2 regions of the Blautia wexlerae DSM 19850 genome follow, and region 1 is predicted to be linked to the other one. Evidence: riboswitches for the same ligand, from Rfam matches in the RefSeq annotation. Region 1 holds a riboswitch; the other holds the start of a gene.
The links. A riboswitch is a leader RNA that binds a small molecule or an ion and turns the genes downstream of it on or off. The one in region 1 is predicted to bind tetrahydrofolate.
Positions count from the first base shown of each region.

Region 1 (11,739 bases):
TATCCATCAATTAGCCAAGCATGATAACGATCAGAAGACCGATAACGAAACCGTAAATAGCTGTTGCCTCGGCAAGGGCACATCCTAAAAGAAGGGATTTGCTGATCTTGCTTTCTGCTTCCGGCTGTCTTGCGATTGCTTCTACTGCTTTGGATGTTGCCATACCAATACCGATACCAGCGCCAATACCTGTTAAAACTGCGATTCCTGCTCCAATAGCTACTAACATAACTTTTTCCTCCTGTTGTTTAACTGAAATAAACTAAATATTACAAATCTTTCTTCACAATATGCTATCCTGTCGATATTCCGATGAAATCATTTGATGCCTGTGCAACAGATGTCTGTACCAACGGTTGTTTATGACCGTTATGACCCACCGAATATCCGGACAGCATTTAAGTGCTGTTCATAACTGCTGTCTTATCCCTTATGTCCCGCGTCTCAGGTCTTATATAGGTGTCATATTCCTGTATGAACAGTAATCTTTTTATTCAATAGCTTCTTTGATAAATAAAGAAGTTAAGAATACAAATACATACGCCTGAATGAATCCGTCAAAGAAATCAAAATACAGACTGAATGGAATAGGAAGAACTGCCGGGCATATAAACTCAAGAAGTTTCATAACCACATAGCTTCCTAACACATTACCAAAAAGTCGCATACAAAGTGATGTAGGTCGAATAACGACCTCCAGAATATTAATCGGCAGCATGATCGGTGCCGGCTCTGCGAAGCTTTTAAGAAAGCCTTTCAGACCTTTCTTATGGAATCCTGCATACTCGATCAGAAAAATACTTGTGATCGCAAGACCGATCGTACAGTTTAAATCCTTTGTAGGCGGTACAAATCCAAACACACCGAAAATGTTTGCAATTCCAATGTAAATGACAACTGTCATCAGATAGGGAATATACATTTTTCCCTCTTCTCCAAGGATATCCTTAAAGAAGTTATGAAGAAAACTGACACCGGTTTCCAGCAAAAGCTGTTTCTTACCGGGGTTTTCCACACTCAGGTTTCTTACGAGCACCAATGACAAAATTAAAAGCACTGCCATGATCACCCATGTCACTGCTACTGACTCTGCAACTGGTATTCCTCCAAACACCGGTATGGTAAAAACTGTCTTACATTGAAGTTCTTCCATTAACGTGTCTGCTAAATTACCCGTTTCTTTTCCCTCCTTTTTCTATTTAAATCTCCGGAAGATATTCTGGCTTTTTATGCTGTCTGCCTCAGATGCCTCAGCCAGGATTCCTAAACTTATGTCTGTAAAATATTTCATAAGCTTTCCATCGATTCAAGATTTTGAGATTATTATATTAAAATCCGTTAAAAAGTCAACAATTATTTTGACTATTTCTGGCAAAAATAGATTTTCTTTTTGTGCATTTCATCCAGATATTTTGATTGAAAAATAGATTTTCATAATTTTTTTAATGCATTTTCACGAAAAAAAGGCAATTTTCATTGACCGAACTGTAAGCAGATGATATTATTTTATATGGTTTTTATATAAATTTTATATCTCTGCACTTACCAATCCTTATATTGGTAATACCAAACAGGAGGTTTTTTATGCAAATCATTTGTCTGGGAGACAGCATTACGGACTGTAATCATTTATTTGAAGATTTTCCTCTGGGAAATGGGTATGTACAGATACTCTCAGAAATGTTCCGTAATCAGACTCCTTCTTTCTCCATATCCGCAGATACCGTCGGACGCTCATCAAGCGCTGTACAGTTAACAGATAAATCAACAGGCGCCATACATTTCAGGAACTGTGGCATAGATGGCTTCACTGTGACAAGAGTCCTTGAAAATATCCACCAACACCGTATTTCTTTGCATCACTCTCCTGTTGTAACTCTGCTGATCGGCATCAATGATATCGGTCTGATAATGAACACAGACCGGACGGATTCTCAGAAAGAACAGATGATGAGAGAGTTTGCCACTCATTACAATGAATTATTGGATCTGCTCACTGCAGATGCCAGGCAGGTAATCCTTATGGAACCCTTTATCTTTCCACATCCGGAAGAATATGAGACATGGATTCCCTATGTCCATACCATGTCTGATATTATCCGACAGCTCTCTGTCAGATTCAGACTTCCATTTCTGCCTCTGCATAACTATTTTAATAAGGAAGCAACTCAATCGGGATTTGATACCATAACAACAGACGGGATTCATCTTACCTTGTATGGACATAAGCTTCTGGCCGAGAAACTGTTCCCTCTCCTTCAAAGCATTGATAACAATCCCTGAACAGATAAGCTATTGCGCATTTTCCCGGAACTTTGTATAATAAATCACTGTCCTCGCTCATATCTGCGGACTTATTATGGAAAGGAGTCTTCCTTATATTATGGAAACTACAATTAAACAGATTGAAGATATGTCTCTGAATGCCTGGCCATCTCACAAGATGGAATTATACGACGGCTGGATCCTGAGATTTTCTTATTTTTATACACACAGAACCAACAGCGTAGAACAGTTCGGCAATTCCACCCTCACCTGGCGGGAAAAAATCCCATATTGTGAAAGCGTATATAAGCGTCTGGGAACCCCCGCTGTATTTAAGATCAGTCCTCTTGTCTCTCCTGACTTTGATTATGTTCTGGAGAATCGGGGATATGCCATCCAGCATACCACCAATGTCATGGCAATGAGCATGAACGCCGCACATCTGGATACTCCATATCCTGATGTAACCTTCTGTGACAATATTCCCTCCGAATGGATTGAAAGTCTGTTCCGTTTAAAAAACACCACCAATCCCATCCACCGGAAGGTTGTTCCATCTATGTATCAGGCAATCCTCAAGGAAACCATCTGTGCTTCCATCCGCATGGACAACCAGATCATCGCAACCGGACTTGGTATTCTGGACAGAGATTATATCGGCATCTATGCCATCCATGTCAAAGAAGAATACCGCAAACATGGCTATGCCCGTCAGATCTGCACCGGACTTCTGAAAGAAGGAATGAAAAAAGGTGCACAGAATGCATATCTTCAGGTTGTAGAAGGAAATGACAATGCCCGCGCTCTTTATAAATCGCTGGGGTTTCATCAGCTATACACCTACTGGTTCCGCGTGCAGCCGGATGAGAACGGAAATTTCCCGCCTGAGAAATAAAAAAGAACTATCTGTAAAGCATTTTCATTTTCTGCTTTTACAGATAGTTCTTAATTTTTATAGATTTTAACTTTTCTTTTTCGGGGAATCAGTTGATTCATTTAACATAGTTCGCGCCAACTATGTTGTATATCATTTTAATTTTAATATTCAAGTCTTATTCTGTATTTTATCTCTGACTTAATTATGTTACTGTTCACTCCGTTCACAGTAACGTAGCCAAAATTCATTCCAGATTGCCTGCGGCAATGGAATTTTGGCTTGTATGTCTCGGGATTTTGGCATATTCATGCCAAAACACCTCGCGGAATAGTGGTGTGTGAACAGTAACTCAATTATACTGTTTTGTTTTTCAGCACTGCAGGTGATGTATTACCTACAACCATCGCTGTCAGCGGGCTGAAATACAGCAGACATGTTAATACACAGTAAATCGGGATCATAATTGCAAACTGTACCAGTCTTCCGGGCATGATCGCATAGAAATTATATCCAAGCATGATCACAAGTCCTGCTGTTGTAAGCACCAGAGAGCTGAGAACTGCAGTTACCACGATAGATACGCAGATACCAACTGTCTTTCCTGTTTTCTTTCTGTTTGCAAATAATGGTTTTGCAAGGGCAGGAAGCACACCCCAGAGGATTGCTGCAACTGTGATAAACGGATTTACAGCATAGCCTTTCATAAAGCACCCGATAATATCCGCACATAATCCACAGACACCACCAGCTACCGGGCCAAGCCACAGACCTGCAAGGATTGTACATACACTTCCCACAGAAATACGGTACGCACCAAGATCAATGACCAGAACTCGTGTGAGTACCAGATGCATGGCGATCAGAAGAGCCATGAACACCAATGTTTTTACGTTCCAATATTGTTTTTTCTGCATAATAAAAACACCTCCATAATGTGTTTAAAAAATAGAGTAGTTACATAAATAATAATCCCTCCACATTATGAGATGTCCTCACATGTAGCAACGGGTGCGGAAATTATATCGTAAGCAGCTCGCTTTTCTGCTTTTCGTTTCACGGCGACTCCCCAGCCTGTGAACACTTGACGCATAAAATCCTACTTCGCTATTATTTATTTATCGAAATTATAACACAATCCATAAAAATTACAATATATTTTCCGTTATTATTTTCACAAATTTGAATGCTGCTTTTTGTTCATTCTATACGAATAATCTGCTTTTTTACTTGAGAGTATTGCTGCAAACACTCATAAGTCTATGAATAAAACAGCCGCATATACTAATACTATAACATTATGCAGCAGTCCGGCATCTTCAGCAATGAGAAATTACATGAATACAGATATTCCGTCCCGGTCTGCTATAATCATGGAGGTAAAAAAATGTCAGAAATATGCAAAAATAACTGCCAAAATCCTTATAATATATGTTATGATAATTACCTGAATACCAACGCCTGTACGGAATGTACCGGCCTGATATGCACTCCTGCCAAAGACAATGACGAGTGGGAAAGCTACCGGAAAATTTTTGATTTTATCCCTGAACCGCCGGAAGACGGTATCCCTCTCTGTAAATAATTATTGCATACGGCAGGAATCATGTTCAAACGAATGATTTATCGGAGGTCCTGTCTATATTATGAAAAAACTGCTTGCTGCATGTGTCTGTGCCGGCCTTAGCTTTTCTTTTGCCGGATGCAGCCCTGAAACCATACTGGAACAATTCACATCCACCGGAGACACATCCGTCCGGGAACTTACTTCTTCATCTGACACCACAACTGAAACCGAAACAAAAGACCGTATCTATATGGATGAACTTTCCGGTACCCTGCAGGATTTTTCAGGAAGCCAGCTTATTCTGAACACGGACAGTGCCTCCTATGTATTTAATGTTTCCAATGCCACCCTGGAATGTAAAGGCGGCATGATCACCGGCGATGAGATCAGTATCATTTACGAAGGTCAGCTTTCCGGTACTGACACAGGCAGTGTACATGTTCTGAAGGTTGTAGATGAATTTCATAAAAAAAATAAGCTGAAAAAGCGCACTGCGCATGGGCAGGTCATTTCCCTGACTTCCAATACCATCACAATAAAATCAAAGAAAGGAAAAACAGCCACCTATCCGATCACAGGAACAAAACAATATTATCAGAATGGAATCAAAGCCGGTGACTGGGTTTACCTTACATTCAAGGGGAAATTCCCGGATACCTCCAATGATTCTTCCGTATCCTTAAATGCCAGTCACCTGAAAGTACTGAGTATTTCTGATCTGAAAGATCTGGAAATACCGGATCCTACCCCAACTCCGGATCCAAAACTCACACAGACACCGGAGCAGATAGAAAATAAAGAAAAACAGCTGCTGGCAACTGTACAGGGAGTAAATCTGAATATCCTCCGGATTCTTCCTGCCGGAAGTGACACCTCCTTTAATCTGGATATGTCAGCAATCCCCGCTTACTTCAAGGGAGGAATTGCCCCGGGATCTCATGTTAATGTTACTTATATCGGAGATCTGGAAACAACATCCCTGGAAGAAGTCCGTATTATTGCTGTGACAGGTGAGGATCCTGATACCATTAATGACAAACATATTTCCTTTACAGTAACCGGCACGATCATTGGAAGTACTGCCAACACCATCACTGTACAGACAGATGACGGTGCCATAGATACCTTCCGTACAGAAAACGCGCAGGATCTCACTGCAGGCGGCATGGAATACGGCGACTATGTGTGTGTTACCTTCCATCCATCCAAATCAAAATCTTCTAATATTTATACAGCAATTAAGGTACAGGATGCGTAAATTTCTTCTTGATTTCCGCTTCACCTTCCGCAAGCCAGCGGTATGCAGCATCCTGATCTCCCAGGATTTCTGCAAAAGACTGAACTTCATCCCGAATTCCTTTTCCATGAAGAACTCTGTAAGCCCCCGCATCACTTCCGGGGGCTGTTTTTATTCCCAGCCGGAATGCTTTTCTGATATTCTCTTCTGCAGATTCTATGATTGGTTTCAGAGTCTCATCATCATAACGTCCGTCTCCCAGAAGATTTCTCACTGTAACCAGAGTCGGAACCCAGACTGTATCACTCTCCGCCAGCATGGTAAGGCTTTCTTCATTCATATAGTTTCCATGCTCCAGACTATCCACTCCGGCAGCCACCGCTGCCTGTACTCCGCAATCTCCGTTGGTATGGGACATGACAGCCATACCTTCCTCATGTGCAATATGTACCATTTCCTTTACCTCTGACCCATCCAGAGGTGTTCCGGTAATCGCTCCATGTTCATTAAAATCCAGAATCCCGGTAGTCATGATCTTAATAAAATCTGCCCCTGCCTGTTTCGCCTCCAGAACACGCTTATGAAATTCCACCATTGTGGCAAAACCTTTTCCCACAATCGAGCCATAATGCCCTTCTTTATGAATGGCAAATATCGGAGTTCTGTAATCTATCCCATACTCTGGTGCAAGCTCTTTCGCTCTTGCAGAAACACCCAGCGCATCACCGCCATCACGTACAAAAACAATTCCCCGTTCCTGGTATGCTTTCAGATGCTCTCTTATGATCTTGTCGTCCGGTCCATTTTTATGCATATCAACTGCATGGCGGTAATTCACGCCATCCATAATGATATGCGCATGACATTCTCCAAACATTTCCTGTTTCTCTTCCTTTTCTCTGCTACTTTCCTAACTCAAAACACACAGTCAGACGGATAAACCCATCCGCTCCGCTATGCAACTCTATGCTCAATAACCACTCCGCAGTTTTACTTAATCTTTTATCTATAATCTTTTATCTACAATTTTTTATTTTTCAAAAAAATTTCGGATTTCGTCTTCTGCTGCCCGCACAGAGCCCTGGACAAAGAATGGCTTTCCGCCGCCTCTTCCGTTTAATGCAGCATTCATTTCCTTTGTATACTGCCGTAAATCCCCGTCAATCTCGCCCATGGCATACTTATAGCTTCCATCTTCATTTCTGGAAAATACTGCACAGCAGCCCTCACAGGTATTCATCACTGCATCCGCAAGTTTACGTACAGAATCTGCTTCCAGACCTTCTTTAAAGATCAGGACACTTCCTGCACCTTCCCATTTCTTAGCTTCTGCCCTAAACATCTCTTCTTCCATACGGGCAACCTGGCCTTTCATACGGAAATTCTCATCCTGCAAACGCTGTACTGCATCTGCTGTTCTGTCCATCTTTGCAGAAAGCTTCATAGAAATCTGATGATTCTGCTCATTCACCATATTCAGATAATCCAGAACACGTTTACCGCAGATCATCTCCATACGGATACCATCATGGAATTTCACTACAGAAAGAAGCTTCACCATTCCAATCTCACCTGTATGTGTCACATGGGTTCCACAGCAGGCGCATACGTCTACTCCCGGAAACGTTACGATACGAACCTGTCCTGTCAATTCTTTCTTACTTCTGTAATCAATAGTCTTCAGTTCCTCAGCATCAGGATAAGTGATCACAACTTCCCTATCCTCCCACACTCTCTCATTTACTTCCCGCTCAATTTCTGCAAGCTGCGAGTCATCCAGCATACCATTCAGATCTACAGTAATCACATCGCTTCCCATATGGAAACCCACATTATCATAACCATACTTCTCATGGATAATACCGCTGACCATATGCTCACCGGAATGCTGCTGCATCAGGTCAAAACGCCGCGCCCAGTCAATCTTTCCCTCAACCTTCGCACCCACTTCCAGAGTCTTATCAGTATAATGAAGTAATTCTCCATCTTTCTCATGAACCTCTGTCACCTTTGCATCCCCCAGTGTTCCCACATCACTTGGCTGACCGCCGCCCTCCGGATAAAAAGCACTCTCATCCAGAATGATAGCATAACCTTTCTTTTGCTCTCTGCACTCTACTACGGTTGCGGTGAATTCTTTTTTATATACATCTTCATAGTATAAACGTCTTGTTTCTGTCATGATCTGTCTCTCCTTGTTAATCTGTCATATTGCCCCGCATTATCTTCTATAATAAATATAAATGCCATATTTTATTTCATTGCAATCAAGTATAGACCAAATCAAAAGGCTTCGCAAGACCGTCACTCAGAGATATTTTCTATAAAAAAATCCGTTAATCAAAACAGCCAATAACCAGCGCAGAAAAATAGTTTGTTTTGTGTGCATTTGCAGGATACTTAGATATTCTTAGCTGGCAAAAATCTGCGTTATGAGAAAAATGACACACTGTCTGAGCCGCCATGCGGCGAGTTTGTGGCATTTTTCTCATGCCTTTAGCAGATTTTTGCCAGCTTAGAATATCTTAGTGTCCGAAACCGCACACAAAACAAACTATTTTTCTGCGCGTCCCCTTTTTCTCAAAATTCCTCCAATATCTGAATCCATTCCCCCACCTCCTGCGTTATAATTAAATGAACAGGGAAAAGGAGACAGTAATGATCACAGAAAAGCACTATCTGGAATATCTGATTAAGCAATACCAGAACTTAATATATTCGATCTGCCTGAAATCTGTCGGCAATCCATTTGATGCCGAAGATCTCACTCAGGAAGTCTTTCTGTCTGCCTATAAGAACCTTTCCCGTTTTGATGGTAATTATGAGAAAGCCTGGTTAAGTAAGATCGCTGTCCGAAAGTGTCTGGATTATCTGAAAGCAGCCGGGCGGCGAAGTATTCCAACAGAAGACACCTACTTTTCCCAGATTCCGGACAGGCAATCCTCTCCCGAAGATGAATATATGAAAACTGCAGCCAATACTCACGTAGAAGCATTGTGTATGCAGTTGAAAAGTCCTTACAAAGAAGTCGCTTACGCGCATTTCTGTAAAGAATTATCAGTACCTGAGATTGCACAGCAGACAGGAAAAAATCCGAAAACAGTTCAGACACAGCTCTATCGAGCAAGGGCAATGCTGAAAAAAATGCTTGAAAGGGGTGATTAGATGCATATTAATAAGAAGTATTTAATAGAATTTGACAACGGAAATATGAACACACAGGAAGTCATTGAGTTTCTGTCACATCTTGATCACTGCGATTTCTGTCTGGATCAGATGATGGAACAGGAAAACAACAGTACGGATACTGCTCCCTCCTATCTGATGGAACAGATTTTGGACAAAGCAGGCTCCGGTGAAGTGCAGCTTGCCCGGGCAGCAAATAAAGCATCCCGCAAAATCCAGCTGCTCCATTACAGTCTTCAGACTGCTGCCGGTGTGATGGTTGCCCTGTTGCTTTTATTCAGTATCCCGAACCTGGATTTCACTTCCTTACATCAGGATACTTCCTCTCAGACAGACAGAATATTACCCGAACATGAAAACGGCAGACTCTACCAGTTCACCAGAGAACTCGGACAGAACATTGGTGATGGCACCAGCTCTTTTATAAAATATGTCAGTGATTTTTCCAGCAAATTAATGAATGGAGGCAAATAAAAGTATGCAAAAACAAAAACATGGATTCTGGCTTTTTATCTTCTCCCTGATTCCAGGCGCAGGAGAAATGTACATGGGGTTCAAAAAACAGGGAATCAGTATTATGTTCTTATTCTGGAGTATCTTTGCCATCGGAGCATGTACCGGAATGGACTGGCTTGTGTTTCTGATCCCGATCATCTGGTTCTACAGTTTCTTTAATGTGCACAATCTGAAGTCTCTTTCTGAGGAAGAATTTTACTCCATAGAAGATTCCTATGTCCTTCATATGGATGAACTGGCAGGAGACATCAGTTCTCTGCTCAAACATCACGGAAAGATAACTGCGATTCTGCTGATTTTCCTTGGTGCTTCTATTCTGTGGAACACTCTGGTAGATTTCCTCTATATGATCTTACCCGGATATCTGGCTGATATGATCGGCAGATTCACATATCATCTGCCGCAGCTTGTGATTGCAGCTGCTATCATTTTTGCAGGAATTTATATTCTCACCCGCAAGAAGGATGCACTGGATGAAGAACAGCCTGACAGCTTCACTGAGGAAGAACATTACTGGACACCTTATCGTCCGTATCAGCAGAATGTTCCGAATATGGAAACTGACGCGGTTAAAAATACCACAGACACAGTAAATCCTGATTGCTGTACAGATATCGATGTCACGGACACCGCAAACAACAAAAGCCCGGTATCTCTGAAAAAAGATTCTGCCGCCGAAGTGTCTCAGGAGGATGCTTCATCACAAACAACAAATTCTGAATTATGACACAAAATGGGATTGTCACATCAAGGAATCTACCTTCATGTAACAATCCCATTCTCATTATCCTCACATGGATACCGAAACTTCTCCAAAGGACAATATTGTCTCCTGTCCATCTTCTTCCCGTACTTTCAGCCGTCCGTCCCTGCATATCTCCAATGCAAATGCCTGTCTGGAAGAGTTTCCGTCTGTAATTGTGATCTGATGTCCCGGGATCATGTTATGTGTCACATAATCCGGAGATAATTTCAGATCTGCTGTTTCTTTTCTCAACTCGTTCACGATCATTGCAGTCAGTTTATTACGGTCAGTCTGTTCCGCATCTTCTTTTGTCTCATAAAGGGCTCCTGCTATACTTCTTAATTTCTGCGGCAGGTTCTCCTGGTCCAGATAGAGGTTCAATCCCATGCCAACTACCACAAACTCAATATTTCCACTCTCAAAATCTGTGACAGCCTCTGTGAGGATTCCACAGACTTTCTTTCCTTTATAAAACAGATCATTAACCCATTTAATATCAAGCTGGATTCCACAGAGCTGAGCAACTGCTCTGTAGACTGCCACTGCTGCCGCAGTTGTGATCAGCAGACTGTCATGTATGGTTCCCTGTGGCTTCAGGATCACACTCATGTAAAGACCTGTATCTGCAGGAGAATAGAATTCCCGGCCTCTGCGCCCCCTGCCTGCAGTCTGGCTCCTGGCAATGACAAATGTCCCATGTCCGGCCTCTCCCATCATAGCTTCTTTCTTGGCAGTCTGGTTCGTAGATTCCAGTTCATCATAAATATCTATCTTAACCTTCGGATCATCCAGAAACAGGCGGATTCCCTCCTGCGACAGACGGTTCGTATCCTTCGCAAGCATATATCCTTTATTCGGTCCTGCTTCTATATGATATCCTTCTTCCCGGAGCGACTTTACTGCCTTCCACACTGCTGCCCTGGTACATCCCAACTCACCGGCAATGCTCTCACCGGAAAGCACTTCTCCTTTATTCTTCTCCAGCATTTCCAAAAGACTTGATTTTACAGTCATAATGTTCTCTTCGCACCTTCTCCCGTTATTTTTCTCTCATTATTTACTGTTAATCATATCATCTGCCGCTGTTTTTGTCTAATATCTGTTTTTTGCATGTCCCCATACCTTATAGCCGTTCCATAAAACAATGCAATCAGGACAGCTCAGCAGAGTACGAAGAACAAGGAATATATCTGCAGGCATACTGACATACAGCAAAGATATCTGACGCAGGACTTCACTCTATGATGGACTGGATTGTTTGCAGTAATTTATGAAATTTCTATAATCAGTTATCTGTCAGAACCGCCACAACTCCGGAATATAACACGATAAATCCCATAATTACCGCA
Region 1 covers NZ_CP102267.1:301,402-313,140, reverse strand. Annotated here, with positions in the region: gene atpE (ATP synthase F0 subunit C) at 11-229, opposite strand; gene NQ550_RS01375 (F0F1 ATP synthase subunit A) at 491-1,153, opposite strand; gene NQ550_RS01370 (SGNH/GDSL hydrolase family protein) at 1,585-2,283, shown strand; gene NQ550_RS01365 (GNAT family N-acetyltransferase) at 2,384-3,160, shown strand; gene NQ550_RS01360 (folate family ECF transporter S component) at 3,496-4,056, opposite strand; THF riboswitch at 4,143-4,248, opposite strand; gene NQ550_RS01355 (hypothetical protein) at 4,527-4,724, shown strand; gene NQ550_RS01350 (hypothetical protein) at 4,786-5,964, shown strand; gene NQ550_RS01345 (amidohydrolase family protein) at 5,945-6,820, opposite strand; gene NQ550_RS01340 (alanyl-tRNA editing protein) at 6,974-8,125, opposite strand; gene NQ550_RS01335 (RNA polymerase sigma factor) at 8,602-9,108, shown strand; gene NQ550_RS01330 (hypothetical protein) at 9,109-9,603, shown strand; gene NQ550_RS01325 (hypothetical protein) at 9,608-10,372, shown strand; gene NQ550_RS01320 (biotin--[acetyl-CoA-carboxylase] ligase) at 10,436-11,404, opposite strand; gene NQ550_RS01315 (hypothetical protein) at 11,676-11,739, opposite strand, start outside.

Region 2 (11,739 bases), 1.2 Mb from region 1:
GAAATTCGGCAAGGCATTCGCAAGACCGAAGCCACTGATCGCATGTACCTTTCTGAAGCTTGTGGGATATGAAGCTGTATTTCTTCCACTGGCTGTGCTTCTGGGATTTTCCCATGATATGCTGGTTGCGATCATTATCATGCTTGGTTCTGCCACTACTGTAAGCTGTTATATCATGGCCAAAAACATGAAGTATGACGGCGATTTTACTTCCGGTGTGGTTATGACTACCACTCTATTAAGCTCCTTTACCATGACAATCTGGCTCTATATATGCAAAAGCCTGGGACTCATCTGATCCCAGGTTTTTTGTGTTTATATCAGCTTCAGATATTCCAGTCCGTTTCTGATTCCATAATGGAACATATCCTGTGTAATATGATCAGCCAGAGCTTTTATTTTCTCCGAACCATTTCCCATGGCAACCTTCACCGCCGCATATTCAAACATGGCGAGATCATTATTGCTGTCTCCAAACACGATCGTATCCTCCCATGGAATATCAAAGAGTCTGCACACTGCCGAGATCCCCACTGCCTTGTTAAAGCCCTTTGGGACAAGTTCAATGGTGGTTCCCGCAATCCCTGAACCACTCTCATGACGGATAATGTCATAATACTCACTCAGTTCCCTGCAGGCAGCTTCTGCATCACAGCCCTTTATCATTTTGGCACTGATCTTATTAATGCGCATACAATCTTCATTTCCCCTGATGGGACGCCATTTAGATCCTAAAGATTCTGTGATCAGATCCGTATACCAGTTCACATCTGTATTATATTCATCCTTATCATAATACATGAAATCTGCACCTTCCATAACCGGGACCAGACCATATCTGCGCAGGATTTCCACTGACTTTTTTGCAACTTCCGGGGGCATCTCTTTATTAAAAAGACGTTCTCCATCCTTTTCAATGGTAGCCCCGCAGGCACTGATCATACCGGTAAACGGAAGCTCTTCCAGATACCAGGAAACAAAGGCCCTGCTCCTGCCTGTGCAAAGCCATGCGTCATGACCGTTTTCTCTTAATTTCTTCAATGCCTCCTTTGTGCTCTGGGGTACACCCTTTTCCATATCGCAGAGTGTTCCGTCTGCATCAAAAAACACTGCTTTTCTGTTCACTTTCTTATCTCCTGATTTTTATATTTACGTTTATCTGCCAGTGTGCCGACAAGCTATGCAAAAAATACTGTCGCTGCCTTAACCAGGCTCTCTGTATCTTTCGCACCTGTTGTTTCATATACAGAGTGCATGGCAAGCTGTGCCAGACCGATATCCACTGTTTTCACAGGAACCTGGGTATTGGAAATATTTCCCAGCGTGGATCCGCCTGCCATATCCGAACGGTTCACAAAGGTCTGGTACGGCACCTTTGCCCTGTCACAGATATCCTTGAAAATTGCAGCGGACACTCCATCTGTACAATATTTCTGGTTTGCATTGTACTTGATCACGATTCCCCCGTTCAGCACCGGACGGTTTACCGGATCTGTCTTATCCGTATAGTTTGGATGGAGAGCATGGGCATTATCTGCAGAAATCATAAAACTGTCTGCAAGTGCCATATAATATTCCTCCTGGGTACGTCCCAGTCCCATATTGATCCGCATCAGAGTATCCTTCAGGAAAGCAGAAGCAGCGCCCTGTCTTGTACTGCTTCCCACTTCTTCATTATCCAGCACACAATGTACAGAAATGCTTTCTTCACGATTTCCCTGCAGGAATCCCTCCATAGAAGAGAATGCACACTGCAAATCATCCAGTCTGGGTGCAGAGACAAATTCCTCATTTACTCCCCACAGAGTACCCGGAGTTCTGTCATAAAGAAACAGATCATGTCCCAGAATATCTTCTGTCTTTACTTCTGCGGCCTCAGCCACAGTTTCCATAAATCTGCCCTTTCCTTCCTTATCGCTGAAAAGAGGCAGCATATCCTTCTGCACATTATATTTATATCCGTCATTTACTTCCCTGTTCATATGAATGGCAAGATTAGGAAGAACCAGCAAATCTCTGTCCACAGTCACCATCTTCTCTCTGATTTTTCCATCCTGACGGACGATCAGCCTTCCTGCCACTGACAGAGGTCTGTCAAACCACGGAGACAGAATCATTCCACCGTAACGCTCCACATTCAGTTTGATATAAGCATTCTCCACCTCTATCTCAGGATTCTCCTTGATCTTAAGGGAAGGGGAATCACTGTGGCTTGCCATAATATGAAACTTCCACACAGGCTTCTGCGGAATGGAAAAAGCTATGATCGCAGAATGATTTCTGGTCACATAATAATTTCCGCCTTTTTTAAGCTTCCAGTGATCCTCCTCTTTCAATTCTTCAAAGCCTTCTTTGTCAAGCCTTTTGGTCATCTCCGTCACTGCCTGAAATGCAGTGGGGCTTTTCTCTATGAATTTCAGTAACTTCTTTGCTGTTTTTCTGTACATAGTTTGATTCTCCATTTGAATGATTAATCAAGCGGATATTCGCAATCCGCTTCGCTACTTGCTCATAATCGAATAACTGCTTCGCAGTTTATCAGAAGGAGCTTGCACTCCTCCTGATACAAGCAAGTCCCCACCCACTGCTTATTACTTTTCGCAATTGAAGCAGGGGACTTACTTAATTCGGCTAAAATGCTACCTGATTTATACTGTTTCTTATTATAATCAGTCTGTCCTGGTAATAAAAACAGCAGTCATTATTTCCATAAGAAATATGTGCTGCTGCTTTTATATCAGTCTTTAATGATCAGAGCCATAAAAACCAGATCTGTATTTCCTGTATTTGCAAGTGCATGTCCATGATTGTCCGGTGTGAATGTAATATCTCCGGCTTTTACCGGACGATAGGTACCGTTGTCATTGTATTCGCCCTGTCCCTGTAAAATATAATAGGTTTCACTTTCTCCATGATGTTCATGATATCCCAGTGAACATCCCGGCTCCAGAGTTACCTGTGCATACAGTCCACATTTACCATTCAACTGTTCTGCATCAAGGATTTCTTTGATGATTACGTGACCATTTCCACCTGCCATGTGTTCTTCGCGTCTGATTTTCATAATTTTTTGCCCTCCTGTAGATGTTTTCTCTTTTATAGAATTTCCATTGAATATATCATAGCACTGTTTGTAAAAAATGGCAAAGTAAATATCAATGGAACATTCAAAAAAATATCGTTACTGGTTACTGTTCACTTTATTTTGCAGTATTTTCAGATTTGTTCAGAAGGCTGTCCAGAAGCTGCGAAATGGTCTGATTTAACACAGGATGTCGCAGATACGGAGCAATCTGATTCATTGGTACAAGAACAAAATCGCGGTTGTGCAGATCAATATGAGGAATATGAAGATCTGGCATATCAATGATTTCCTGATCATAAAACAGGATATCCAGATCCAGTGTTCTCGGTCCCCAGTGGATGATACGTTCTCTGTTTGCCTCCTGTTCTAACTGATGCAGTCGCACAAGCAATTCCTCAGGAGTAAGAAGTGTCCGCATTTTCAGGACTCCATTTAAAAATTCATCCTGATCAGTAACTCCGTAAGGTTCTGTGATAAGATAATCGGAAATTGCCTCTACACGGCATCCTTTTGTCTCTGCCAGACCACGGATTCCATTGTCTATATACATCTTTTTATCACCCATATTAGAGCCAAAAGCAATGTAAGCAGTATGCCACTTCCGCGTGATTTCCACAGATACGGTTTTCAGAGGAAGACCAACCGGTGCCCAGGGCTTTTCGATCTTCAGAGTGATTTTTTCAAGTCCGGAAAGAGAGCAAAGAAGCATTTCTGCAAGATTCTCTGCAAGAGATTCCAGAAGTTTATAAGTATGTTTTCTGGTGAAATCAGTAATCATATGGCTGACTTCGCCATAGTTTATGGAGGCAGACAACTCATCAGTTAATCCCGCCAGACGTGTTCTGGTAAAAAGCGTGGCAGAAATAACAAATTTCTGTCCCAGAACATTTTCCTCGGGATATACACCATGGTTTGCAAAAATCTCCAACTCTTTAATTTCTATTTTATCTAATCTGGTCTCATCCATAACAGCAAATCCTTTCTGTATGTTGTTTATATTTACCATCTGTTTTGTGCCAGTAATTTATCTGCGTCCCAGGATTGCTTCTGTCATCTGGATCACACGCTTGTTTTCTTTAACATCGTGGACACGAACAAAAGAGCATCCCTTCATTACGCCAATTACACTGGTAGCCAAAGTCCCCTCCATGCGCTGATCTACAGGAAGATCCAACGCCAGTCCAATCATGGATTTGCGTGATGTACCAAGGAGAACCGGAAATCCCAGATTCTGAAAAAGCTCCAGGTGATTCATTGCTTCCAGATTCATTTCAAATGTTTTTCCAAAACCAATTCCCGGGTCAAGCATGATTTTTTCATCTTTAATGCCAGCCTGTCTTGCAAGATTGACACATTCCTGTGTTTCGGCGAGCATATCAATGAGAAAGTTTTGATATTCTGTATTAGATTTGTTGTGCATCAGACAACAGGCCACATCATATTTTGCGATCACAGCTGCCATTTTCGGATCATATTTTAATCCCCAGATATCGTTAACCAGGTCAGCTCCTGCCTGGATAGAGCTTTCAGCAACACTGCTCTTAAAAGTATCTACAGAAACAGGAATGTCAAAATGTTTTTTGACCGCTTCAATAACAGGAAGAACTCTCTGCGCTTCCTCATCAGCACTGACAGGTGTATGACCGGGACGTGTAGATTCGCCTCCGATATCAATAATATCTGCACCATCAGCAATCATTGCCTCTGTATGTTTCAAAGCTTCATCCATATGATTCCATTTGCCACCGTCAGAAAAGGAATCAGGGGTAACATTTAGAATTCCCATTATGTAAGTATGATTCTTAGTATCAAAAAAACGGTTTCCAATTTTCATGAGCAGAGCCCATCCTTTCTTTTATGCTTATGAAGAAGATCAGTATTCAATTTTCATATTTTTTTTATCATCAGACCAATAGCATTCAGAAGCAGCGGAACATAAAAAACAATTTCTGGACTGCTTATCCGCTTTATAAAGAAGTGCTGCCAGCGTACTGCGGGAATCTCCTTTTCGGTGATGTCCAATGGAAGACAGAATCAGTTCTTTTTCCTGTTCTGTAAAGTGCAGATCTGTCAGAATTTCCCGTGCGATTTCTACTCCTGCAATATCATGGGGAATGTTGTACTGATATTGCTGTGCACGTCCGATATCATGAAGAAGTGCTGCTGCATAGATAAGCTCTTTGGGCAGCTCCAGATGTTCCTCCAGTGCATAAATGTACATCAACCGTGCAACATCCAGAAAATGTTCAGGGGTATGACGGCAGAAGATCCGTTCACTCTCAAGTTCCTGTATTTTTTTATAATGTTCCTGATAAACCAGGTGCCTCCAGATCTGATTGACACGATCCATATCTGAAAAATTGTTATTCATCCTTTTACCATAGAAAGGAACATTTTCTGCAGTTCCTTATCTTCTGTAAACGCACCACGGGTTACAGTAGTGATCGTTTTGCTACCTGGTTTTTTTATTCCGCGCATGGTCATACAGGTATGTTCCGCTTCCAGCATTACCATAATTCCTTTTGGATCCAGAGTACGCTCCAAAGCATCTGCGATCTGAACGGTAAGCCGTTCCTGGATCTGTGGTCTTCTGGAATAAACCTCTACTGTACGTGCCAGTTTGCTCAAACCGGTAACTTTGCCGTTGGGGATGTATGCAAGATGAGCTTTTCCATAAAAAGGCATCAGATGATGCTCACACATGGAGTAAAATGTGATGTCTTTTTCCAACACGATTTCATTATTTTCTACAGGAAACTGCTTTAACAGATGCTGGTCCGCTTCATGACCAAGACCTCCGTAAATTTCTTCACACATGCGGGCAATCCTGTCAGGAGTATCAATCAGACCTTCCCGTGTGATATCTTCACCGATACCTTCCAGAAGCAGACGGACTGCCTGCTCAATTTTCGCTTTGTCAACCATTAAAAAATAACCTCCTTTGTATTTTTGAAATGGAGATTATCCTTTTGACCAAAGTCAAGCGGATATTCGCAATCCGCTTTGCTACTTGCTCATAACCGAATAGCTGCTCCGCAGTTTATCAGAAGGAGCTTGCACTCCTCCTGATACAAGCAAGTCCCCACCCACTGCTTATTGCTTTTCGCAATTGAAGCAGGGGACTTACTTGATTCGGTTAAAAAGGATATCTCCAATTGTGATAGAATGTATGTCGAAAACATTCCCTAACACAATATGAGATATCCTCTTATATTGTTTGCAACGGGTGCGGATAATATACCGTAAGACGCACTTTTCGTTTCAGTGACAACTCCCCATTCACCGAACACTTGACGCATAAAATCCTATTTTGCATATCATTCATTTCGGTATTCAGTATACCATGTAATACGATAATAGAAAAGGTTTTTTCTGACTTTTCAGAATAATTTTTTCTGTTTTCACTTTTCCCAGTGAAACATTTTTCGCATTTACCACTCTTCACATTTAATATCACTTATCTGTTCGATTGGAATGACCGTTTGATCTGTCATGATCATGGTATGCTCATATTCATCTACCTTTTTTACAATACCAGAATACGTAACATAGGATCCGCCGGCTTTTTTTGCATCGGGAATAAAATAAGTTATCGATACATTCTGTTCTATACCGATATTATTTCTGATTATATTGATTTTTTCATTCAGCTGAGCAATCACTTCCTCGCTCAGTTCCAATCTTTCATCGGTTAATCTTGCTGTTTCTTTTATCGCAGCATCATGCCCGGTCAGAGCCGCAAAAGGAGCAAATTGTGCTGCCCGATCCCGAAGTGGCATTTGCGGATGATTCTTAGAGACTGGATGTGGCAAATTGATGATATCTTCATAAGAATTATTTTTCATCCTTTTCCAACTCCTTTACGCCTTATGTCCGCCAATTTGTTCATTTCTGTCCCTGGCGGTTGCACCTTCCTGAAGATTCATTCCCTTCAGTACAGCGTTTTTTCCAAATTTCTTCTTGATACTGAGCATTGCCTCCTGCATACGTTTCTCACGATCCAACGCATCCTCTTCCTCTTCCTGCTTTTTCCTTTGTGCCTCATAATCCGTAAAAAGATCCAGCTGCTCATACAATTCTTCTCTCTCTACAGAGCTTTCATCCACAAGCCTGTTCGCTGTGATATTAATTCTTCTGATAAGCAGGTTTCTGTCAACAATCCCGTCATATAGTTCTATTACTGCATCCGTTATCAGTTTTGTTGAGGAAGTCTGCCGTTTCAGATTGGTCGTTCCATGTGCGTGTTTCGGAATTCTTCTTCCATAACGGTCGATCGTAACCTCTCCATGATACTGCTTTTTCCTGTCGGCATTGTTCAGATTCTCAATATCATAACCAACTGTCAGCACGATCTGATCTGTGACAAGCTTCTTATCCACCAAATCCAAAACCATCTGGTCCGTCATCTCTTTGACGACTAATTTTGCTTTTTCAAAGTCATAAGGACAATGAAGTACCTGCCCGGAACAAACACTGTTCGTTTCCGGTTTGTAAGCCTTGACCATTTTCATTGTACAGGGCTCATATCCCCAGGCATGATCGATCAGCAGCTCTGCATTAACGCCAAACAGTTTATATAGCAGATCTTCGTTATATAATTCATTCTCTTTTCCGATGGAACATCTGGCAATATCACCCATCGTATAAAGGCCATATTCTTCCAACTTCTTTGCATATCCCTTTCCGACTCTCCAGAAATCAGTAAGAGGTCTGTGGCTCCAGAGTTTCCTTCGGTATGACATTTCATCCAGTTCTGCAATTCGTACACCATCTTTATCTGCTTTAATGTGCTTCGCCACGATATCCATCGCAATCTTACACAGATACATATTCGTTCCAATTCCGGCAGTTGCCGTTATACCTGTCGTTTTCAGCACATCCTGTATCATGGTCATTGCAAGTTCCCTTGCTGTCATATTATAAGTATGCAGATAATCCGTTACATCCATAAATACTTCGTCAATCGAATACGGGAAAATATCTTCCGGTGCAATATATTTCAGATAAATGCTGTAAATTCTGGTGCTGTATTCCAGATAAAGAGCCATCCGGGGAGGCGCAACAATATAATCAATCTCCAGTGCAGGATTGGTATCTAATTCTGTACTGTCATCAGAAGAACCAATAAATGTTCTGTTCGGTGCTTTCCACCTGCGAGCGCTGTTGGCTTCTTTTACTTTTTGAACAACCTCAAATAAACGAGCCCTTCCGGGTATCCCATAACACTTTAAAGCTGGAGATACCGCAAGACAGATAGTTTTTTCTGTTCTGCTTTTATCCGCAACCACAAGATTAGTCCTCAAAGGATCTCTATTTCGCTCTTTACATTCCACAGACGCATAGAATGACTTAAGATCGATTGCAATATAGGTTCTTTCCTTTTCCGTCATTCTGCACCTCCCAATTCTCCTGTGTTCCGTTTGTGATTATTTCTCCTTATCCATTGCCATATGTATCATTTTTTCAAAAGACGCTCTGAAATGCTCATCATCTTCTGCTGTTCGTTTTCGTGGTCCTTTTAAGTGATTCTTTCCGGATGCCCTTCGTGCCTTCTTATTCAGATGCCGCTCCATAAGCATCTGGTCAATATTCTCATTGGTATACCATTTCCCGGATTGATGAATCGCATATGCGCCCTTTCCAAGAGCCATTGCCGCCACTCCATAATCCTGCGATACAACAACATCGCCTTTATGACAAATGCTGATCAGTTTATAATCCACTGCATCTGCTCCGGCTCCAACTACGATCACTTCACTGTAATCAGATGATAACACATGATTGGCATCACACAACAACGTTACCGGAAGATTGTGCTCTTTTGCAGCTCTTTCAACAATACCGACTACCGGACAGGCATCTGCATCAACAAAAATCTGCATATTTTCTCCTACTTTAATTATACCTGAATGGAGTGCGAACCTCAATGAGATTACCACTGGGATCATACAGCCTTACAAGTTTCTGGCCACCTGCAAGTTCTGTCAATTCTGTGGCATATCGAACGGAATACTTACCAGATTCATATTTTGCAATCAATCCATCTATATCAAATTCCTCGAAATACAGTTCCATCATGTTATTGAATGGCGTAGAAGTCTCATCCAGCGTCTTCCCCCATAGACCGGCATCCTGCAAAACAAGTCCCTCCGATAAGATCACATTACCTTCATTCTTAAGAATCACTTGCAGTCCAAATACGTCCCTATAAAACTTTATGGATTTTTCTATATCATCCACCACGATCAATACATTTTTCAGCATATCCGTCACCTCGCAATCCACTTTGGTTATATAATTTTTCCGAACAAATGATCAATCTCATGCTGGCAGATCTGCGCCGTCCATCCAGACAGTTTCTGGCGCTGTTTTTTCCAGTTGAAGTCATAATACTCTACTTCAATTTCCTGGTATCTGGTCGTCTTACGAACACCATCCAGGGACAGACAGCCTTCTTCTGTCTCATACATATCATGCTTTGAAACAATCACCGGGTTAAACATAACAACATCTATAAATCCCATATTCACAATGATGATATTCTTCCTTACACCAATCATATTTGCAGCCATACCAACGCACCGTTCCCGGTTCGCCTGCAGTGTGTCCTGCAGATCCTTCCCAATCTGGATATCTGCTTTTGCAGCTGGCTTGGATGGCTGACCTAAAAAGAAAATGTCTCTTACAATTTGCTTTACCATTTATTTTCTCCTGTATTTAATTTCTAATTCTTATTTATCCTGACCGGAAATCTTTCTCATCGGCTCAAGATTAATTTTACAGCATCAATCAGATCCTCACTGAATCCTTCAAGCTCATTCATCGTTATTACCTTATCTCTGACAAAATACGCAATATCTACCGACTTACGAAGTTTGATCAAAACACCTGGATGTTTCTTATCCTGTTTTATTCTCTTGTGAACCTCACATGACTGAAGTCACGTGCTTCCAGACGCTTTAGGCGCCAGACTGAATATCGGCGGATACGCCTGTAACTTAGGTGCGCAGTTATGCGTATTTCCCATGCCGGATATGGCTGGTTCCCACATTACAGGTAGTCCGCTGTATATCTGCCTGTATCTATGCTGCTTTTAAAAATTCCATTTCTGAATGGAGTTTCCTCAGATCTGCATAGACACATGAGGTTCTACGCTTTACAGAAGGGACTTTTGCCTCCAGTAAAGACCTTTCCGTTGCCGGAAGGGGTTTTAAAAGTTCCCTTATAAAGTATCTCGCCCCTATATTACAGGATGCTGACAGGTCACAATGATATCGTTTTCCTGTCTGGAAAGTACAGAGGCTATGATTTTCCCAGTCACGTGTTACCACCCCGGAACCATCATAAGCCAGTCTGCTGGTATTCCATGCACAGATTCTGGATACCCGCATCCCTTTCCTGTGTGCCTGATGTTCACAACACTTCTGGATATCTCTTTTTCTCCACAGGTGCAGTTTCTGCTTTTTCTTTCCCGATATCTTCCCCTGCATCTCCAGATACTCGAACACGATCACATCTGCATGGTTTTCTTCCGCATATCTTACAATCGCACCTGCAATCTTTTTGCCCAGTTCTGTATTCAGACGTTTCGTATATGCCCATCTTCCCTGTGTCTGCGCAGAACCATGTTCCCTCTGGAATCTGCGGATCCGTCCCAATGTACGGTACATCCGGTCTTTTTCACTGGGATGATCGATAAATTTTCTTCCCAGGACAGTTCCGTCTGCCCGCATGATGGTACAGACTGCATCGGTATTGATCCCTAAGTCCACACTGCAGATGATCTGTTCTTTCACAGGTGTTTTGGTAAGTGTTACTTCTTCTGTATAGGAAAAACGCAAAAAGTATTTCCGGTGTCTCTTTTCCAGAGTCGGGGCAGATGCCTTTTTCCCTGACCAGCATTTTCTCAGATATTCCATATCCGTATGATCCAGACGTACACAGGACCATTTCCAGTCATGACCATCATAGAGTTTCAGGTATGCTTCGTCTTTCCCTTCCGCGCCTTCACGATACAGGACATCACGGTAGAAGACCGGCATGGCGTGATTTTCATATACAAGCTTTGGTTTCCCGCTCTTTCCGTCGGTCTTTTCCCATAGATCCAGCCGTGTTTTATAAGAGGATACTGTCCCCAGTGCATGCCGGATGGCAGATCTGCGCAGATAGGAAGGCATCTTTGGGAACCGGATATCAAAATCAAAACAGGCATGGTTTTTCTTCGTAGTATGTACCAGATGTTCTGCAGCATTAAAACGCCTCTTTGCATCCGGGATTTCTGCTAATTCTTCCCATACCTGCACATAAATCCCAATCAGATAGCTGACAGCAGAACGGTAGATCTCCAGTGTCTGGCGGATCGGGATATTCTGTTCTCGTAATTCTACACCATAACTGGATATTATCTGCATTTTTATTTTTCCCTGATAACTATTTTCTCAGATTCTGTTGTTTTTTCTACTACCCATGGATATATTTTAGCACATATAGCGCTAAAAATAAACATATGTTTTCCTTTGGGTAAAAAATTTGCGCGTCTAACTCATCATAATCCAACCCGGCATCCGCAAAAATATCGCTCTTATCATCGTCATCAAATATATTTTTTTCATTGTTCTTCATCATTTCGTCCATGAACTGAAACTGTGCAGCAC
Region 2 covers NZ_CP102267.1:1,535,108-1,546,846, reverse strand. Annotated here, with positions in the region: gene NQ550_RS07180 (AEC family transporter) at 1-298, shown strand, start outside; gene NQ550_RS07175 (HAD family hydrolase) at 316-1,125, opposite strand; gene NQ550_RS07170 (M18 family aminopeptidase) at 1,179-2,447, opposite strand; gene NQ550_RS07165 (cupin domain-containing protein) at 2,738-3,064, opposite strand; gene folK (2-amino-4-hydroxy-6-hydroxymethyldihydropteridine diphosphokinase) at 3,201-4,091, opposite strand; gene folP (dihydropteroate synthase) at 4,110-4,919, opposite strand; gene NQ550_RS07150 (HD domain-containing protein) at 4,959-5,456, opposite strand; gene folE (GTP cyclohydrolase I FolE) at 5,453-6,010, opposite strand; THF riboswitch at 6,304-6,400, opposite strand; gene NQ550_RS07140 (hypothetical protein) at 6,517-6,930, opposite strand; gene NQ550_RS07135 (Y-family DNA polymerase) at 6,946-8,475, opposite strand; gene NQ550_RS07130 (YaiI/YqxD family protein) at 8,512-8,967, opposite strand; gene NQ550_RS07125 (VOC family protein) at 8,981-9,349, opposite strand; gene NQ550_RS07120 (peptide deformylase) at 9,376-9,786, opposite strand; gene NQ550_RS07115 (IS200/IS605 family accessory protein TnpB-related protein) at 10,168-11,496, opposite strand; gene NQ550_RS07110 (hypothetical protein) at 11,546-11,739, opposite strand, start outside.
Region 2: linked by a shared signal. The riboswitch ahead of folE (GTP cyclohydrolase I FolE) and the one ahead of NQ550_RS01360 (folate family ECF transporter S component) in region 1 are both predicted to bind tetrahydrofolate.